One region of the Lentzea sp. NPDC051208 genome, then DNA from elsewhere that is predicted to be linked to it. Evidence: riboswitches for the same ligand, from Rfam matches in the RefSeq annotation. Region 1 holds a riboswitch; each other region holds the start of a gene.
The links. A riboswitch is a leader RNA that binds a small molecule or an ion and turns the genes downstream of it on or off. The one in region 1 is predicted to bind S-adenosylmethionine.

Region 2: another riboswitch for S-adenosylmethionine. It lies ahead of thrC (threonine synthase); the one in region 1 lies ahead of AB0M48_RS13530 (methionine ABC transporter ATP-binding protein).
Region 3: another riboswitch for S-adenosylmethionine. It lies ahead of AB0M48_RS22395 (aminotransferase class V-fold PLP-dependent enzyme); the one in region 1 lies ahead of AB0M48_RS13530 (methionine ABC transporter ATP-binding protein).

The regions. Positions count from the first base shown of each region.
Region 1 is NZ_JBFBAW010000005.1:141,615-148,059, reverse strand. Features, by position in the region: gene AB0M48_RS13545 (4-(cytidine 5'-diphospho)-2-C-methyl-D-erythritol kinase) at 1-589, opposite strand, end outside; gene AB0M48_RS13540 (MetQ/NlpA family ABC transporter substrate-binding protein) at 644-1,444, opposite strand; gene AB0M48_RS13535 (methionine ABC transporter permease) at 1,473-2,156, opposite strand; gene AB0M48_RS13530 (methionine ABC transporter ATP-binding protein) at 2,153-3,151, opposite strand; SAM riboswitch class I at 3,373-3,466, opposite strand; gene rsmA (16S rRNA (adenine(1518)-N(6)/adenine(1519)-N(6))-dimethyltransferase RsmA) at 3,555-4,385, opposite strand; gene AB0M48_RS13520 (transglycosylase family protein) at 5,287-6,445, opposite strand, start outside.
Region 2 is NZ_JBFBAW010000006.1:473,191-479,635, reverse strand. Features, by position in the region: gene AB0M48_RS17800 (glycoside hydrolase family 3 N-terminal domain-containing protein) at 1-2,054, shown strand, start outside; gene rpsT (30S ribosomal protein S20) at 2,180-2,446, shown strand; gene AB0M48_RS17790 (class I SAM-dependent methyltransferase) at 2,545-3,354, shown strand; gene holA (DNA polymerase III subunit delta) at 3,367-4,344, opposite strand; SAM riboswitch class I at 4,423-4,566, shown strand; gene thrC (threonine synthase) at 4,578-5,834, shown strand; gene AB0M48_RS17775 (DNA internalization-related competence protein ComEC/Rec2) at 5,835-6,445, opposite strand, start outside.
Region 3 is NZ_JBFBAW010000009.1:293-6,737, forward strand. Features, by position in the region: gene AB0M48_RS22380 (NAD(P)-binding oxidoreductase) at 1-474, opposite strand, end outside; gene AB0M48_RS22385 (RluA family pseudouridine synthase) at 548-1,432, opposite strand; gene lspA (signal peptidase II) at 1,532-2,281, opposite strand; gene AB0M48_RS22395 (aminotransferase class V-fold PLP-dependent enzyme) at 2,305-3,660, opposite strand; SAM riboswitch class IV at 3,694-3,808, opposite strand; gene AB0M48_RS22400 (potassium/proton antiporter) at 3,881-5,359, opposite strand; gene AB0M48_RS22405 (M28 family metallopeptidase) at 5,482-6,417, shown strand; gene AB0M48_RS22410 (TetR/AcrR family transcriptional regulator) at 6,390-6,445, opposite strand, start outside.

The DNA.
Region 1 (6,445 bases):
GGTCCAGCTCGTCGAAGACGTCCGGAGTGGACAGTCCACGGCGGTCGAACGCCAGCACCCAGTGGAACTGGTGGCGGCCCAGCACGGGCACGATCCGCTCGCCGCGGACGGTGCCCAGGGCGGTGCCGCCGTAGAGGGCGAAGGGGACGTCCGCGCCGAGCTTGCCGGCCAGTCCGGCCAGCTCGTCACGGCTGATGTCCAGGCGCCACAACGACGACAGGCCGACGAGCGTCGCCGCCGCGTCCGCGCTGCCGCCCGCCATGCCGCCCGCGACCGGAATGGCCTTGCGGATGACGACGCGGACCTTGGGGTCGTCCGCGTCCTTGCCGACGTGCGCGGCGAGCAGCTGGACCGCACGCCAGGCGAGGTTCGAGGCTCCGGTGGGCACCTGGTCGGCGCCTTCGCCGTGGACCTCGACGCCTGGCTCGTCGGCGACCGCGACCGTGACCTCGTCGACCAGCGACAGCGCCTGGAAGATCGTCACCAGGTCGTGGTAACCGTCCGGGCGCACGTCACCTACGGCCAGGTGCAGGTTGACCTTGGCCGGGACGCGAACTGTGACCGGGGGAGGAACGACTGCGAGCACCATGTCAGCGTACGGGCGTTCTGGGGTCCCGGACTCCTCCCCCGGTCACTGTCACGGTCAGACCGGGATGACCGAGCCGCTGAACGTCTGCTTGATGTAGTCCTTGACCTGCTGCGACCCGAGGAGTTCCGCCAGGTCGCGGACGCGCTTGTCGTCCTTGAGCTCGGCGCGGGTGACCAGGCCGTTCGCGTTCGGGTTGCCCTCGGCCTTCTCCAGCGCGAGCGAGTCGGTGGCCGGCTTGAGGCCCGCGTCGATGGCGTAGTTGCCGTTGATCACGGACGCGTCGGTGTCCTCCAGCGACCTGGGCAGCTGGGCGGCCTCCAGAGGAACGAACTGCAGGTTCTTGGGGTTCTCCGCGAGGTCGCGCACGGTCGGCTGGTCGACGGCCTTGAGCTTGATGAGGCCGTTGGCCTCCAGCAGCTTCAGGCCGCGGGCCTCGTTGGTGGCGTCGTTGGCCACCGCGATCTTGGCCCCGTTCGGGAGCTCGTCGAGCTTCTTGGCCTTCTTGGAGTACAGGCCGAGCGGCTCGACGTGGACGGGCTGGACCCACTCGACCTTCGCGCCGCTCTCCTTGGTGAACGTCTCCAGGTACGGGACGGTCTGGAAGTAGTTGGCGTCGAGCGACCCGTCGACCAGCGCCGTGTTCGGCTGCACGTAGTCGGTGAACTCGACGACCTCGATCTTCAGACCCTTCTGCGCGGCGAGGTTGTCGGCCACGTACTTGAGGATCTGGGCGTGCGGGACCGGCGAGACGCCGACCTTCAGCGTGTCGGACGCGCTGCCACCGCCGGACGAGCAAGCGGACAGAGCGGCCAAACCGGTCAAAGCTACTGCGATCAGGGCAGCACGAATACGCATGACGTTCCTTTTGAGAAATTGCTACGGGTCAGACCGAGGCGTGCCGGCGCCGGTCGGACGCACGGGCGGCACGGGTGAAACCGAACTGGATCACGGTGGTGAGCACGGCGAGCCACGCCACGGTGCTCCACAGGATCCGGTCGTTGAAGCGCTGGTAGCCCTCGCGGATGGCCAGGTCACCGAGGCCACCGCCACCGATCACGCCTGCCATCGCCGAGTACCCGATCAGGGCGATCACGGTGACGCCGATGGCGTTGATCAGCGCGGGCAGCGACTCGCGGATGAGCACGCTGCGCACGATCCTCAACGTCGAGGCACCGGTCGTGATCGCGGCCTCGACCACGGTCACGTGCACCTCGGACAGGATGTTCTGCACGAGCCGCCCCACGAACGGGATCGCTCCCACGGCCAGCGGCACGATGACCGCCGTGCTGCCGATGGAGCCGCCGACGATGAGGCGGGTGACCGACGTGAGCGCGACGAGCAGCACGATGAACGGCATCGAGCGGCCCAGGTCGGTGACGAAGCTGAGGATCCTGTGCACGGCGGCGTTCGGCCGCAGCCCACCCTTGGCGGTGAGCTGCAGCCAGACACCTACGGGAACTCCGAGAACTGTGGCGATGACGGTCGAGACGCCGACCATGTAGAGCGTCTCGCCGGTGGCCTCGACGAGGAAGCTGACGACGTCGGACCAGGGTGTTGCAGACCTCACGCAGCTACTCCCTGGGGGCCCTTCAAGGACCTCTGCACGGAGCCGCCGGCCTCACCGATCCACTCCAGAGCGGAGTCCGAGCGCTCGCCGTTCAGGCCGAGCCGGAACCGCGCGACGGGCGTCTCGCCCAGTCGCGTGAGGCCGCCACCGACGATGTTCAGCTCGACGCCGAACCGGTGCGAGGCCTCGGGCAGCAGCGCGCCGACCGCGGCGAACCCGACGAGCACGACGTCCGCGACGCGGTCGTAGCTGCTCTCGTTGATCGGGTTGAGGTCGACGGCGGGCAGCAGCGCACTGCTCGTGCGGCTCGCGACGTCGTTGACCAGGTCGAGCACCTTGCCGTGTTCGACGACGCGGCCCTGCTCCAGCACGGCGACGTCATCGCAGATCTTCCGGACCACGCTCATGTCGTGCGTGACGACGAGCACGGTCACACCGAGCTCAGCGCGCGCACGGTCGAGCACGGTCAGCACGGAACCGGTGGTCTCCGGGTCCAGCGCGGACGTGGGCTCGTCGGCGAGGAGCACGGACGGGTTGGCGGCGAGGGCGCGCGCCACGGCGATGCGCTGGCGCTGCCCGCCGGACAGCTGGTCGGGGTACGAGGCGGCCTTGTCGGTGAGCCCGACGAGGTCCAGCAGCTCGCCCACACGGGTGCGGCGCTGCGGTCCGGGGACGCCCGCGGACTCCAGCGGCAGCGCGATGTTGCCGGCCGCCGTGCGCTGACGGAGAAGCGAATCCCCTTGCGGCACAACGCCGATCTGTCGGCGAGCGGCCCTGAGGGCCGACCCGTCGAGGCTGGTGATATCGGTGCCGTCGACGCGGATCGCCCCGGAGTCGGGACGCTCCAGCAGCGCGACGCAACGAGCGAGCGTCGACTTGCCGGCGCCACTCGGGCCGACCACGCCGAGCACGGTTCCGGCCTCGACGTCGAGGGTCACGCCGTTGAGGGCACTGACGCCCTGGAAGGACTTGGTGAGGTTTTCGACAGTGATCACGTCTGCTCCACGGCTGCGCGCGACGGCACACAGTCCGTTCGTGGCGGACGTGCGCGGTCGAAGGTTCTGCTCAGGTGTGTGCGCCACTCGTTGAATGAGTGCGCGTCAGAGGACTTTGAGAAGGCGCCCTAGACGAGTTGGCGACGACATGCAGAAGACGAGCGACGGCACTGGTCGATGACTCGACGGCGCGTCAGCATTCGCACGGTACCCATGGTGCTCCTCCATCGGTCCTGGCGTTAGCACCTGCCCGCATCCAGCGGGTGGTTGCTGCGACGTCGTAGAGCCAGGTCTCTCAGTCGCTCCGGATGGCAAGTAGCAGTCAACCGGACGGACGTTCGGTTGCGCAAGCCAAAACCGGATTCGTTCGACAGATCACACTGTTGGCCGAAGGATCCCCGGCCTAGACCTCAGCGATCCGGATGAAGTCGATCACGCTCAGCTGCTCGCCCCGAACCTGGGGATCGATGCCCGCTTTCGCGAGCAGTTCGTCGATGTTCCCCGGGTTACCGGCCCAGCCCCTGAGCGCGGCCCGCAACGTCTTGCGGCGCTGGGCGAACGCGGCGTCGACGATCTGGAAGAGCTTCTTGCGATCCACAGTGGACAGGGGCTTTTCGTGACGCTGGAAGGAAACCAGACCGGAGTCCACGTTGGGCGCGGGCCAGAACACGTTCTTGCCGACCGCGCCGGCCTTCTTCGCCTCGGCGTACCAGGCGAGCTTCACGCTGGGCACGCCGTAGATCTTGTTCCCGGGCTTGGCGGCCATGCGGTCGGCCACCTCCGCCTGCACCATCACCAGACCCTTTTGCAGGCTGGGGAGTTCGGCCAGCAGGTGCAACACCACCGGGACCGCGACGTTGTAGGGCAGGTTCGCGACGATCGCGGTAGGTTGCGCCGGCAGGTCTTCTTGGGTGACTTTCATGGCGTCCTTGAGGACGACGTGGAGCTTGCCGGCGTTCTCCGGGTCCATCTCGCTGACCGTTTGCGGGAGGCGGTGTGCGAGCGGGGGGTCGATCTCGACCGCTACGACCTTGCTGGCGTTGGGGAGCAGGGCGAGGGTCAGGGAGCCCAGGCCCGGGCCTACCTCCAGGACGACGTCGTCCGGGGTCAGGCCGGCCGCGGCGACGATCTTGCGGACGGTGTTGGGGTCGTGCACGAAGTTCTGGCCCAGCTTCTTGGTCGGGCGGATGTCCAGCTCTGCGGCTAGACGGCGGACTTCGGCAGGACCCAGCAGGCTCACTTGGGCATTCTCGCAGGCTTGGTGGCGGAGGGCTGGGCTGGGACCTTGCTGGTGGGCCTGTGGTGGGGTGCCGGGGTCGGCTTGCGTTGGCCTGTCGCGTTCCAGCGGGGCGGATCGCCTGCCTTGCGGGTGGTCGCCTTGCGAGGGGCCGGAGTTGGGCAGCGCGCGGGTCGGCTTGCGTTGGCCTGTCGCGTTCCAGCGGGGTGGGTCGCCAATGCGCTCAGGTCACCTTGTGTGGGTGGTCGCCCAGGCAGGACCGGGCCGGTGCCGGTCATCGCCGCTTCGCGACGATAGCGATTGGGGCTTGACCTTGAGCCTCTGGCGGGATGCTGGACGGCCGGAAAAGGCCGGGCTGAAAAGCGCCCGGCCGTGCCCGTGAGGGGAGCATCCCGCCCCCTCAAGGTCAAGCCCCAATCGCAGTGCGGTGGTCGCTTCATTACCGCTTGACCAGCAGACCAAGGTTCACACGCCTCGGCTCCGCCATTGCCGCTGGCGACAGGTGGCTCGGCTCCGCCGTTGCCTGTTGCGTGCGGAGGGACGCCTCGGCTTCGCCATTGCCGTGGGCGGGAGGGTGGGCTTGGCTCCGCCGTTGCCCTGTGCGCTGGGGGGGACGCCTCGGTTCGCCATTGCCATGGGCGAGAAGGTGACCGGGCCGCCGTCGCCCTGCGCGATGCCTGCATGCCGCATCTCGCCCGCCATGTGCCACCGTGCCCTGCCACAGCCCGTCCGATGCTCGCCGCTACCCGCCCTGCCGCGCCCCAATCGCTGCCCGGCCACTCCCGGCCCAGCCGAACCCTGTTCGGTGCGCCGGATCTCGACGCGAGCGACCCCGGCAACGACGAAGGCCGCCCGTGGCGAACCAGGGCGGCCTCAGTCAGGGGGACGGGAAAGAGGTTTACGGCAGGCCGAGCTTCGCGCGGCAGCCCGGCCACGCGCCGTACGTGCCGCCTGCGCGGTCGCGCAGCTTGGTGGCTACCGCGATCTGCTGTTCGCGGGTTGCCTGGTGCGGGAGCGAGGCGTAGGCCTGGCCGCCGTGTGCTGCCCAGGTGCTGGCCGAGAACTGGAGGCCGCCGTAGTAGCCGTTGCCGGTGTTGATGGCCCAGTTGCCGCCTGCTTCGCACTTGGCGAGGCGGTCCCAGACTTCGCCGTCGGGCAGCGGCTTGGTGCCCACGGTGATCTTCTTGGGCTTCGGCTCCTTGGTGATCTTGCCGCCGATCTTCTCGCGGCTGATCTCCTTGCCGTTCTTCACCGTCACGCGGTAGGTGCTGGTCTGCTCGCCCGGGGTGCCGGGGTCGGTGACGGTCTGCTGGCCCGCGGTCATGTTCGGGTCGTTGGTCTTCTCGACCGGCGGGGCGACCGGCTCGTTCACGTTGATGACCGTGACGCCGGTGCGGGAGATGTAGATCTCGGCGCCCGTGGCCAGCTTGACGTCCGTGCCGGAGGCGACGGCGTCTTCCGGGCCGAGGGAGAGGTTCTCGCTCTTGAGCAGCTCGTCGACGGTCAGCGCGGTCGTCTTGACCTCGCGGACCGGGTTCGCGCCGTCGAACAGCTTGACGTTCTTGAGGGTCTTGACCTCGACGCTCATGCCCTCGAGCGGCACGTCGTGCGAGCCGGGGGCCGACATCCAGGCGCCTTCGAGCGGCACGCCGAGCTGCTTGGCGGCCTCCTCGACGGTGACGGAGCGGACCCAGTCCTCGCGGGCCTGGCCGTCGATGCTCATCTTGAGCAGCCGGCCGCGGTCGAGGCTGATCTTGCCGCCGTCGGAGATCGGGGCGTTCAGCGACGGGGACAGGGCGTCGTGCTCACCGACGACGATCCCTTCCTCCGCCAGGACTTCGCCGACCGTGCCTTCGTAGGAGTGGACGGTCTGCATCGCGCCGTCGACCTCGACGGTCAGCGACTTGTCCATCGCCATGGCGGTCACGCCGCCACCGGAGATCGACACGAGGACCGCGGCGACGGTGCCCTTGAGGAAGCGGCGCTTCCACGTCGAGGCCGCCTTGACGAGGACCTGCGGGTCGTCGAGCTCTTCGTCCTCCGACGGGAGGACGAGC
Region 2 (6,445 bases), on a different contig from region 1:
TGCGCGGTGACTGCGACAACGTCAACGGGCCGCTGGTCGAGTCCTGCCTGAAGGCGGTGCTCGCGGACGCGCACGTCGGCTCGATCCTGTCCGGCGGTGGTGACGCGCCGCTCGACAACACGCCCAGGGCGTGGGCCGAGATGAACAACGCGATCCAGCGCTATGCGTTGGAGCACAACCGGTTGAAGATCCCGATCATCTACGGCGCGGACGGCGTGCACGGGCACAACAACGTCATCTCCGCGACGATGTTCCCGCACCAGATCGGGCTCGGTGCGACGTGGGACCCCGCGTTGCAGGAGAAGATCGGTGTGTCGGCGTCGAAGGCCTTGCGCGCCACCGGTGTCTTCTGGAACTTCGCGCCGGTCTCGGACATCGCGCGGGACACGCGCTGGGGCCGTTACTACGAGACCTACAGCGAGGACCCGTTCCTGTCGGGGCAGCTGGCGGCGGCGAACGTGCGCGGGCAGCAGGCGAAGGTGGACGACACCGCGCAGCTGACCGCGACGGCGAAGCACTTCGCCGGGTACTCGGCGCCGGCGAACGGGCACGACCGCGCGGCGGCGCAGATCCCGATCCGGCAGCTGCAGGACCTCGTGCTGCCGCCGTTCCAGGCGCAGTTCGACGCGGGCGTGAAGACCGTGATGATCAACTCCGGCTCGCTCAACGGCGTGCCGGTGCACGCGTCGAAGTACATGCTGCAGACGCAGCTGCGTGACCGCATGGGCTTCAAGGGCGTCGCGGTCTCGGACTGGCAGGACATGAAGTACCTGGTGGACCGGCACAAGGTCGCGCCCGACTACAAGACGGCGATCGCGATGAGCGTCAACGCCGGTGTGGACATGGCGATGGAGCCGTCGAACGCGGCCGAGTTCACGTCGTTGCTGCTGGCGAACGTGCGTGACGGCTCGGTGTCGCGCGGGCGGATCGACCAGGCCGTGCGGCGGGTGCTGAAGCTCAAGTTCGACCTCGGCCTGTTCGAGAAGCCGTACGTGGACCCGGCCAAGGCCGACGGCAACGTGGTGAACGTGGATCGCTCGCTGGCTCGCCAGGCGGCCGCCGAGGGCACCGTGCTGCTGAAGAACGACGGCGTACTGCCTCTTCCCACCTCTGCCAAGAAGATCGTCGTGACCGGTGAGACCGCGGACGACGTGCGTCGTCAGCTCGGTGGCTGGACCGTCGAGTGGCAGGGCGTGCCGGACGACTCGCCGTTGCCACCGGCCGCGACCGTGCTGACCGGTGTTCGCGAGGCTGTTCCCGGTGCGTCCGTCGTGCACGCTCCGACTCAGGCCGCGGCGGTGGCTGAGGCGGACGGCGCGGACGCGGTGGTCGTCGTCCTGGGTGAGAAGCCCGGTGCGGAGGGCCCGGCCGACACGGAGAACCCGGTGCTGACGGCCGAGCAGCAGGCGTGGGTGGACGCGGTGCAGGCGACCGGCAAGCCGGTGGTCGTGGTGCTGCTGACCGCGCGTCCGCAGGTGCTCGGTGCGGCGGCGGACGCGAACGCGCTGGTCGCGGGCTGGCTGCCGGGCAGCGAGGGTGGCCGGGCGATCGCCGACGTGCTGTTCGGCGCGGTGAACCCGAGCGGCAAGCTGCCGATCTCGTGGCCCAAGGCGCTGGGCGACCCGACGCTGACCTACGACCAGCTGCCGGGCGCGAACACGTCGGCGGGGGCGAAGTACGACCCGCTCTACGCGTTCGGGCACGGGCTGTCGTACACGTCGTTCACGACTTCGGGGACCTCGGTGTCGGTGGACCGTTCGAACGGCGTGGTGAAGTTCACGGTGGCGAACACCGGTACGCGTGCCGGCACCACGGTGGTGCCGGTCTACGTGCGCCAGCCGGCCTCGCCGGTGCTGACCCCGGACGCCCGCCTGGTGGGTTTCACCCGCGTGGAACTCGCTGCGGGGCAGTCGAAGCAGGTCGAGGTGTCGTTCAAGCTGTCGCAGCTGGCCCTGACCGTCGGTGACGTGGACGGCGACGGACGGCGTGAGGTCGCCCGCGGTGGCTACGAGGCCGTGGTGGGCGCCGATAAGGCCACTTTCACGGTGCGCTGAGCTGGCCTGATATCCTTCGTCGTCGTGAACGCGCGGCTCTCCGCCGTGGAGGAGACCTGGTCCTCGTGACCAGTGCCGACCAAGCGCGCCACGAACCCCGGTTTCGACAAGAAGGGTGATGTCGCATGGCGAACATCAAGTCCCAGCTCAAGCGGATCAAGACCAACGAGAAGGCTCGCCTTCGCAACAAGTCGGTCAAGTCGTCCCTGAAGACGGCCATCCGCAAGTTCCGCGAGGCTGCCGAGGCCGGTGACAAGGCGAAGGCCCTGGAGCTGCTGCAGGACGCGTCCCGCAAGCTCGACAAGGCCGCCACCAAGGGCGTCATCCACGCCAACCAGGCCGCCAACAAGAAGTCGGCGATGGCCCTGCGCGCGAACTCCCTCGAGGGCTGATCTCGCTCGTAGCGCTTCGAGCTTCTGCAAAGGGCTCCACCTCCTCCGGGAGGTGGAGCCCTTCCGCATGTGGCCCCGGGCACGGTAGGCGTAGCTCCATGGAATCGCTTCCGCGGATCGACTTCTTCGAGCTGCACGACCTCGACGGCACCCCGCCCGTGCTGCGGACCCTGCACACCGAGTCGATCATGACGATCTACCACCTGACGGACGCCGCGCGCGAGTACTCAAGGCCGCTGGCGCTGGCGTTGCGGTCGGGCGCGGACCACCGGATCGTCGACCTCTGCGCGGGTTCGGGCGGGCCGGTGCCGCTGATCCAGCGGCGGCTGCACGCGCAGGGCGTCCACACCCAGGTCACGCTGACGGACCTGGTGCCGAACGTGCCCGCGTTCGAGCGCGTCGCCGCTCGGAACCGGCGTCGGCTGCCCGACCCGTGCTGCTCGGTGGACCACGTGCCCACGTCCGTCGACGCCACGGACTGCCGGCTGGAAGGGACGCGGACGATCTACGGCGCCTTCCACCACTTCCCGCCCGCGCTGGCCGCGCGCATGCTGCAGAACGCCGTCGACACCCGGCAGCCCATGGTCGTCGTGGACACCAAGCGGTCGTGGCTCTACGTGCTCGTCTTCCCGTTCTTCCTCACGCTGGCCGTGCTGCTCGCGGCGCCGTTCCAGCGCAACTCCCCGCCGCGGTACCTGCTGCGGCTGGCGCTGACCTACGTCGTGCCGGTGCTGCCGTTCATGATGTTCTTCGACAGCGTCGTGTCGTTCCTGCGCATGTACGGGCGCGCGGAACTGCGGCGGATCGTCGACGGCCTGCGCGGCACCGAGTCGTTCGAGTGGACGATCGGCGTCGAACCCGGCTTCACGGGAGCCCAGTACCTGATCGGAATCCCGCGCCGGGAGTGATCCGGCGGAGGTTCAGCGGCGGCTGTGCGCGGCCACGATCCGGAGCACGGCGCGCTCCAGCGCGTAGTCGGCGTCGGCCGCCACGCCCTTCACGTCGGCGTTGAGCCCCGCGACCACCTGCATGGCGTCGGCGAGACCCGACTGGTCCCAGCCGCGGGACTGGGCCTGCGCCTTCTTGATCTTCCACGGCGGCATGCCGAGCGGTCCGGCCAGGCTGAACGGGTCGGCGCGGCCCACCGCGGACACCCGCGCGACCGTGCGCACCGCGTCCGCCAGCGCGTCCGCGACCAGCACGTGCGGCACGCCGAGCTGCATGGCCCAGCGCAACGCCTCCATGGCGCCCGCCCTGTCACCGACCACTGCCTTCTCCGCGACGGCGAAGCCCGTCACCTCGGCCTTGCCCTGGTGGTAGCGGCGGATCTCCTCGACCGTCACCTTGCCGTCGGTGTCGGAGACGAGCTGCGACGAGGCCGCGGCGAGCTCGCGCAGGTTCGTGCCCACGGCGTCGATGAGCGTGGCGACGGCTTCGGAGTCGATCTTGCCGCCCGCGCGCCGCACCTCGTTGCGCACGAACGCCTCACGCTCAGCCTGCTTGGTGACCTTGCCGCACTCGGTGACCGCGGCGCCGGCCTTCTTCAGCTGTCCGGGCAGGTCCTTGGCGGCCTTGCTGCGGCCACCGCCCGTGTGCAGGACGACGAGCGTGACGCCGTCCGCGGGCGCCTTGACGTAGGAGAGCACCATGTCGGCGACCTCCTTGCTGATGTCCTGCCCGTTCTGCAGAACGATCACGCGACCCTCCGCGAACAGCGACGGACTCACCAGTTCAGCCAGCTCGGGAGGCGTGAGATCAGTCACCTGGACGCGGGTCAGGTCGGCGGTCGGATCGACCTCTCGTGCGGCCTCGAGAGCCGCCCGAACAGCACGTTCGACCAGCAACTCCTCCTCGCCGACGATGAGGTGCAGTGACTCCGGTGCGCTCACGCTCCGCATCCTCCCACGTCCCGGATCGTGGACGTCTGTGGATGCGCGACGGACTGTTGCCGTAGCTTGGTGACCACAACTGAACACCGCTCATCCAGAGGGGCAGAGGGAACGGCCCGAAGAAGCCCCGGCAACCGGCGTCAGCGCCATGTGCAGAGCTCTGTGCTCAGCACCACGCAGACGATCACGGTGCCAATTCCGACCCGTTCGATTTCGCGGGAAAGATGAGGAGATACCTCGCGATGACTGCTGTCACTGTGCCCACGAGCACAAAGTTCGACCTCGGCCCTGCCCGGGCACTGCTGTGCCGGGAATGTGGGAACGAAACCCCTCTCGCTCCTGAGTACGCCTGTCTCGAGTGTTTCGGGCCGCTGGAAGTGGCCTACGACTTCGGGAAGATCCGGCGCGAGGACATCGAGGCCGGCCCCAGGTCGATCTGGCGCTACCGCGGCCTCCTCCCCGTTCCGTCCACTGTGGAACAGCACCCGAACACCGATCCCGGCGGCACCCGCCTGGTCGAGGCCCACAACCTCGCCAAGGCCCTGGGCGTCCGCAAGATCTGGGTGAAGGACGACACCGGCAACCCCACGCACTCGTTCAAGGACCGCGTCGTCGGCGTCGCGCTCGCCGCCGCCCGCGAACTCGGCTTCAAGGTGCTGGCCTGCCCGTCCACCGGCAACCTGGCGAACGCCGTCGCCGCGGCCGCCGCCCGTGCGGGCTGGAAGTCCGTCGTTCTCGTTCCCTCCAACCTCGAGCGCGCCAAGATCCTCATGAGCGCCGTCTACGAAGGCGCCCTGATCGCCGTCGACGGCAACTACGACGACGTGAACCGCCTCGCCCAGGAACTCGCCGCGGAGAACGAGGACTGGGCGTTCGTGAACGTCAACGTCCGCCCGTACTACGCGGAAGGCTCGAAGACGCTCGGCTACGAGGTAGCCGAGCAGCTCGGCTGGCGCCTGCCCGACCAGATCGTCGTGCCGATCGCCTCCGGCTCGCAGCTCACCAAGGTCGACAAGGCGTTCCGCGAACTCGGCCAGCTCGACCTCGTCGAAGCCACGCCGTACAAGGTGTTCGGCGCTCAGGCCACCGGCTGCTCCCCGATCTCCGCCGCGTTCAAGGCGGGCCACGACGTCATCCGGCCGGTCCGCCCGGACACGATCGCCCGCTCGCTGGCGATCGGCGCCCCGGCCGACGGCCCGTACGTGCTCGACGCGGTGCGCCGCACCAACGGCGCCATCGACGACGTCACCGACGAAGAGGTCGTCGAGGGCATCAAGCTGCTCGCCCGCACCGAGGGCATCTTCGCCGAGACCGCCGGCGGCGTGACCGTCGCGACGGCGAAGAAGCTCTTCGAGTCGGGCCAGCTCGACCCCGACGCCGAGACCGTGCTGCTGATCACCGGCGACGGCCTCAAGACCCTCGACGCACTCGGCGACACGGTGGGCCCGCGCGCGACGGTTCCGCCGTCGGCCGAGGCCGTCATCAAGGCGCTGGGTTAATCACCGCCGATCCATCACCTCCTCCGGCTCGGGGACGCACTCGCGTCTCCGAGCCGTTGCACGTCTGATCCCTGGGCCTGCGGGGCTCACAGGGAGATCGCGTCCGTCTTGAGCCAGCCCGTGCGCGGAAACCGTTGCAGGCCCTCCACCACGTGCGGCCCGACCGGCTCCACGGTCGCGCGCCACGCCACGATCCGTTGCGGCCATGGGGCTTCCGCCTTGAGCGCGTTGTAGTGGTAGTCGTGCCAGACGTCCGGCGCGACCCGCAGAGCGTCGTCGAACACGTGCTCCGACACGAGGTCGTACGCCTCCTCCGGTGTCGCCGCCTTCGTCGGCGGCAGCACGTAGGTGGTCGCCGCCTTGTGCGTGACGGCGCGGGTGCCGTCTTCGAGCGTTTCGCAGATGTAGTAACCGAAATCGGGTTTCAGCTCGTCGTGCGGCCACGGCGTCGCCGTGTAGTTCGTCTGCCACAGTGCCCACGCGAGCCCCGGCGTGCCGCCGGGAATCGGGTAGCGCGCGTTGAACAACCTGACCCAGACCATCTCTTCTCCTTCGTGCGATTCGGTTTCCCGGCAACACCGCCAGGTCGCCGTCCTTGTCCGTGCGCAACA
Region 3 (6,445 bases), on a different contig from region 1:
CAGGCCGACGGTGCGGCCGGGGCCTGCCGGTTCGTCGGTGAGCACCCCGGCGTGGAAGACGGTGCCCCCGGCGGCGAGCACGGCGTTGTCGGCCTCGACCTTGTCCGGGATGCGGTCGCCGAAGAACTTCCACAGCACGGCGGCGCCCTCACCCGCCGCCTCGGCCGAGGCGCCCGTTCCGTAGGTGCCGAGCCAGATGATCCGGCGCGGCCCGGCGGCGATCACCGCCTTGGCGCCGTCCGTGAGCACACCGGGGCGGTCCGCGCCCAGGCCGGACAGGACGACGGTGTCCGGGTCGACGGCGATCGAGGCCGGATCGCCCACGTCGCCCGAGACCTTGCGCAGGTTCGGGTGGTCGAGGGTGATCCGCAGCGGATCGCGGGCGATCGCGGTGACGGTGTGGCCGCGCTCCACCGCCTGGCGGGTGAGGGCGAGACCGGTCCGGCCGGAGGCCGCGAGAATTGTCAGGTGCATGCCGAAAACGCTATTGAGCACACCGGTTAACATCAAGTGCAACGTCGTCAACCGGTGATTTACCCAGACGCAATCAGCCTTCTTCGCGCAGCTTCTCCAGCGAGATGGCCAGGTCGTCCGGGTACTCCGCCGTGTACGAGACCCACTGCCCGTCCGCCGGGTGGTGGAACCCGAGCTGACGCGCGTGCAGCCACTGCCGCGTCACGCCGAGCCGCTTGGCCAGCGTCGGGTCGGCCCCGTACGTCAGGTCGCCCACGCACGGGTGGTGCAGCGCCGAGAAGTGCACACGGATCTGGTGCGTGCGCCCGGTCTCCAGGTGCACCTCGACGAACGACGCCGCGCGGAACGCCTCGATGACCTCGTAGTGGGTGATGGACGGCTTGCCGTCCTGCATCACGGCGAACTTGTAGTCGTGCTTGGGGTGACGGTCGATCGGCGCGTCGATGGTGCCCTTGATCGGGTCCGGGTGGCCCTGCACGATCGCGTGGTAGACCTTGTCGACGGTCCGCTCTTTGAAGGCGTGCTTCAGCGCCGAGTACGCGGACTCGGACTTCGCGACCACCATCACGCCGGTCGTGCCGACGTCGAGCCGGTGCACGACACCCTGACGCTCGGCGGCTCCGGACGTGGCGACGCGGTGGCCACCGGCGAGGAGCCCGCCGACCACGGTCGGCCCGGTCCAGCCCGGCGACGGGTGCACGGCGACCCCGACGGGCTTGTCGACGACGATGATGTCGTCGTCCTCGTGGATGATCTTCAGACCTTCGACGGGGATCGCCTGGACGGTGACCGGCTGCGGCGGCGCCGGCAGCGTGATCTCCAGCATCGACCCGGCCGTGAGCCGGTCGGACTTGCCGACGACCCGGCCGTCGACCAGCACGTCGTCGGCGTCGGCGATGGACGCGATGACGGTGCGGGACAAGCCGAGCAGCTTCGCGAGACCGGCGTCGACGCGCATGCCGTCCAGACCGTCGGGAATGGGCAGCGTTCGGTATCCGCTCACGCGGGGCCTCGACCTTCTTCTTCTTGCAGAACCTGCTGAAACTACCAGGAGCGGCTACTTCGACTCCTGCAGACCGTCCTGCTCCACGAGCGGCTCGGCGTTCTTGTGGACGGTGCCGTCGTAGTCGTGCTGCAGCAGCGACAGGACGATGATCGTCACGCCACCGCCGACGATCGCCATGTCGGCGACGTTGAACACCGGCCACACCTGGCCGTACGGGTCGAACAGCGACAGGAAGTCGACCACGTGGCCGCGCATCGGGCCCGGCTCGCGGAAGAGCCGGTCGGCGAGGTTGCCGACGGCACCGCCCAGCACCAGGCCGAGGCCGACGGCCCACTTCGGGGAGCGGAGGTTGCGCGAGATCCAGACGATGAACCCGGCGACGCCGAACGCGATCAGCGCGAGGATCCACGTCATGCTCTCCGCCATGCCGAACGCGGCGCCGGGGTTGCGGACGAACGTCAGGTAGAGCACGCCGCCGAACAGCTTGATCGGGTCGGCGCCCTCGAGGAACGCGACGGACACGACCTTGGTGAGCACGTCGAGGGCCAGCACGCCGGCCGCCAGGATCGCGAGGATCTTCGTCCTCGGTTCCGGCAGCGAGCCGGAGATCGAACCGGAGATCGAGAACTCGTCCTCGTCCTCCGCCTTCGCGGCGGAGGCCGCGGGTTTCTCCCCCGCGTCCGGCTCCTCGGCCACGATCGCGGGCGTCGCGACCGTCTCCGGGTCGCTGACCTGCGCTTCCGCCGGCTTGTCAGCGACCTTCCCGGAGGCTTTCTCCTCGGCCTTGGACTCGTCACTCACCAGGTCATTGTCCACTACAGGGACTACGCGAGGAACGGCGGCAGGGTTCGGTTGTCGTCCTGCGGCACCCAGCGGCCGTCTCGCTGCTCGTAGGTCCACTTCGGACCTTCGGTCACCAGGGTGCGCAGCGCCGCGATCAGACGATCGACGTGCTCCGCCGTCGTGCCGAGGCCGATCGACGCGCGCACGGCACGTTCCTCGTGCGATCCGGCCTGCTTGACCAGACGCCCCACGATCACGTGCGCGCAGAACGCGCCGTCGCGCACACCGATGCCGTACTCGGCGGACAGCGCCGCCGCGAGGAAGCCCGCGTCGAAGCCGGAGATCGTGAAGCTCACGACGCCGACCTTGTCCGCGTCGGCCAGGATCGCCAGCTCGCGGAAGCCGGGGATGGTGCGCAGGCCGTTCTGCAGGCGCGTCAGCAGTTCCTGCTCGTGCGCGACGGTCTGCTCCCAGTGCCGCGACAGGATCTCGCAGGCCGCGGCCAGCGCGTGCACGCCGACGACGTTCGGGCTGCCTGCCTCGTGCCGCTCGGGCACAGCGGACCAGGCCACGCCGAGACGGTCGCCGTGGTCTGTCACCTTCGACGTGGCACCGCCGCCGACCAGGTACGGCTGGGCCTGCTGCAGCCAGTCCGCGCGGCCGACCAGCACACCCGCGCCGAACGGCGCGTAGATCTTGTGACCGGAGAACGCGATGTAGTCGACGCCCAGCTCACGGGCGTTGATCGGGCGGTGCGGGGCGAGCTGCGCGGCGTCGAGCGCGATGCGCGCGCCGTGGCGGCGGGCGACCTTCGCGAGCTCGGCGACGGGCCACAGCTCCCCCGTGACGTTGGACGCCCCGGTGACGATCACGAGCCGAGGGCCGACCGGGGCGGCGGCCAGAGCCCGGTCCAGTGCGACAACAAAAGCGGCAGCAGCACCAGACGCAGTATTTGATTCTTCGGCGAGAGCGGAAACGCGCTGGACGTGGGGACCGCGCCACGGCAGCAGCGCCGCGTGGTGCTCGCTGTCGAACAGCACGACGGCGGTGTTCTTGGGAACGCTGCGCGCCAACAGGTTCAGCGAGTCCGTGGTGTTGCGGGTGAAGACGACGGCGTCGGAGGAGTGCGCGCCGACGAACCTGCGGATGCGGTCGCGGGCCTGCTCGTAGACGCGGGTCGAGACCTGCGAGGCGAACCCGGCGCCGCGGTGCACGCTGGCGTACCAGGGCAGCAGCTCGTCGACGGCGTCGCGGACCTCCTGAAGACAGGGCGCCGACGCCGCGTGGTCGAGGTTGGCGTAGGTGACGCGCTCTCCGGTGACCAGGGGAACACGCAGGTCGGTGCCGACGACAGCCGGAACGGAAGTGGTGGTTCCAGGGGTGATCGCGAGCGTCATCGAGCTGCCTCCGAGGCCAGGGGCCCCAGCGAAGGCCCGCGCTTGACCGGCGCCCCACGCGCCGGACCAGGTCCTCACCAAGGGCACCCCACCGCGGTTGGAGGGTTGCCGGCCAGCAAGCTTGGGCTTGACGCTGGCTCTCATGACCTGCCGACGACGTTAGCGGAGGGTGACACTTCCGTCGACACCCGATCACATGGTGAGAAGCCTCGGAGACCGACTAATCGCCGGTCTCGCCCTTCCACCTGGCGTAGCGGCCGGCCCTGTCGACGGCCCGTACACGCCGCTCAGCAGCGTCACGCGCCTCTTCGGTGGTGACGATGAGCAACTGGTCCTCCGTCTGCAGCCTGGTCGTTGGTTGTGGCGTGAAACTCTTCCCCGAGCGCACCACGAGGCTGACCGTGGCCCCGGTCGGCAGCCGCAGTTCGGACATGTAGACGCCGTGCAGCTTCGACCCGCGCTGGATGTGCACCTGCAGCAGTTCTGCCCCCAGCTCGTCGAGCGGCGAGGCGTCGACCTGGACCTCCTGCGCCTCCCCTGCCTTCACCAGCCCGAGCCGCCGCGCGAGGAACGGCAGCGTCGTGCCCTGCACCACCGTCAGCACGATGACCAGCAGGAACACCACGTCGACCAGCTCGCGGGCGCCCTCGACGCCCTGGATCAGCGGGATCAGCGCGAACACGATCGGCACCGCGCCGCGCAGCCCCGACCAGGAGAGGAACGCCTGTTCGCGCCAGGGCACCTTGAACGGCAGCGAGGCGAGGACCACCGACAGCGGCCGGGCCACGAACGTCAGCACCACGCCCGCGACCAGCGCGGGGAACAGCACGTCGAGCAGGCGCGACGGCGAGGCGTAGAGGCCGAGCAGGACGAAGAGCCCGATCTGGGCGAGCCAGCCCAGGCCTTCGGCGAACGAGAGGGTGTCGGCGCGGTGCGGCAGGCGGGCGTTGCCCAGGACCAGCGCGGCGACGTACGTGGCGAGGAATCCGGAGGCGTGCAGGAGGTCGCCGGCCGTGTAGGCCATGACGCACACCGCCACCGTGGCGAGCGGGTACAGACCGGTGGAGGGCAGCGCCGCGCGTCTGAGCCCGGCCCCGCCGAGATAGCCGAGGGCCACGCCGATGAGCGCGCCCGCGCCCAGTTCGTAGATCACCAGCAGTGGCGCGGTCCAGGAGATCTGGTCCGAGGAGGCCAGCAGCACCACGGCGATGTAGACCGGCGCGTCGTTGAGGCCGGACTCCAGTTCGAGTGCGCCCGTGAGCCGTGCGCCGACACCCAACGAGCGCAGGACGCTGAAGACGGCGGCCGCGTCGGTGGACGACAGGACCGCGCCCCACAGCAACGCCATCCGCCAGTCGAGGCCCAGCAGGAAGTGCAACGCCGTTCCGGTCACCGCCACGCTCACCGCGACGGCCACTGTGGACAGTGCGACGCCCAGCCGCAGCGAGGACTTCACCGCGCTCCAGCGGGTGGTGATGCCGCCCTCGGTCAGGATCAGCACCAGCGCCGCGATGCCGAGGGACTGGGTGAGGTCGGCGTCGTCGAACCTGATGCCGACGACGGACTCGCCGAGGACCACGCCGATGCCCAGGTACAGCAGAAGTGAGGGCAGCCCGAGCCGGGTCGACACCCGCACCGCGATCACGGAGATCAGCAGTACGGCCGCGCCGATGCCCAGAACGACCGTGACGTCACCCACCTGGACCATTCTGGTTGATCACCACCGATTCCGACGAATCCGACGATCGCCTCTACCGGGCTCATGCACGGAGGAGCATGTTGATCAGTGGCTCAATCCCTAACCCTGCACGGAGTTGAACCATGAGGATCCTGATCGCGCTGGCGGCCGCCTTGATGGTGACCGGAGCGACCACCGCACAGGCGGCGGCACCCGCGGCTCTCGTCGCACCGAACATCAACGTCGCGAACGTCCAAGCACACCTGAACCAGTTCCAGTCGATCGCCAACTCCAACGGCGGCAACCGCGCCCACGGACGACCGGGGTACCTGGCCTCGATCAACTGGGTGAAGAGCAAGCTCGACGCGGCCGGCTTCACGACGCGCGTCCAGTCGTTCACCTACAACGGCGCCACCGGCTACAACCTGATCGCGGACTACCCCGGCGGCGACCTGAACAACGTCGTCATGCTGGGCGGCCACCTCGACAGCGTCACGGCGGGCCCCGGCATCAACGACAACGGCACGGGCTCCGCGTCGATCCTGGAGGTCGCCCTCCAGATGAAGGCGACGAACTTCCAGCCGACCAAGCACGTGCGGTTCGGCTGGTGGGGTGCGGAGGAACTCGGGCTGCGCGGCTCGACGTTCTACGTGAAATCCCTGTCCACCAACGAGAAGTCGAGGATCAAGGCGTACCTGAACTTCGACATGACCGGTTCGCCGAACCCCGGCTACTTCGTCTACAACGGCTCCGACCGCCAGCCCCCCGGTTCGGTGGCATTGCAGCAGCGGCTGCAGGAGGGCTTCACCTCGATCGGCGTCCAGACCGAGCTGACCAACGTCGGCGGCCGCTCCGACCACGCGGCGTTCGCACAGGAGGGCATCGCGACCGGAGGCACGTTCACCGGCGCCGAGCAGACCAAGACCGCGGCCCAGGCTCGGAAGTGGGGCGGTACGGCCGGCCAGGCCTTCGACCGCTGCTACCACCGCTCCTGCGACACGACGTCCAACGTCAACGCCACGGCGCTCGACCGCAACGCGGACGTGATCGCCTACGCGTTGTGGGCGACCGCGGCCTGATCTGACTTCTGCGTGAGCACCTGCACGG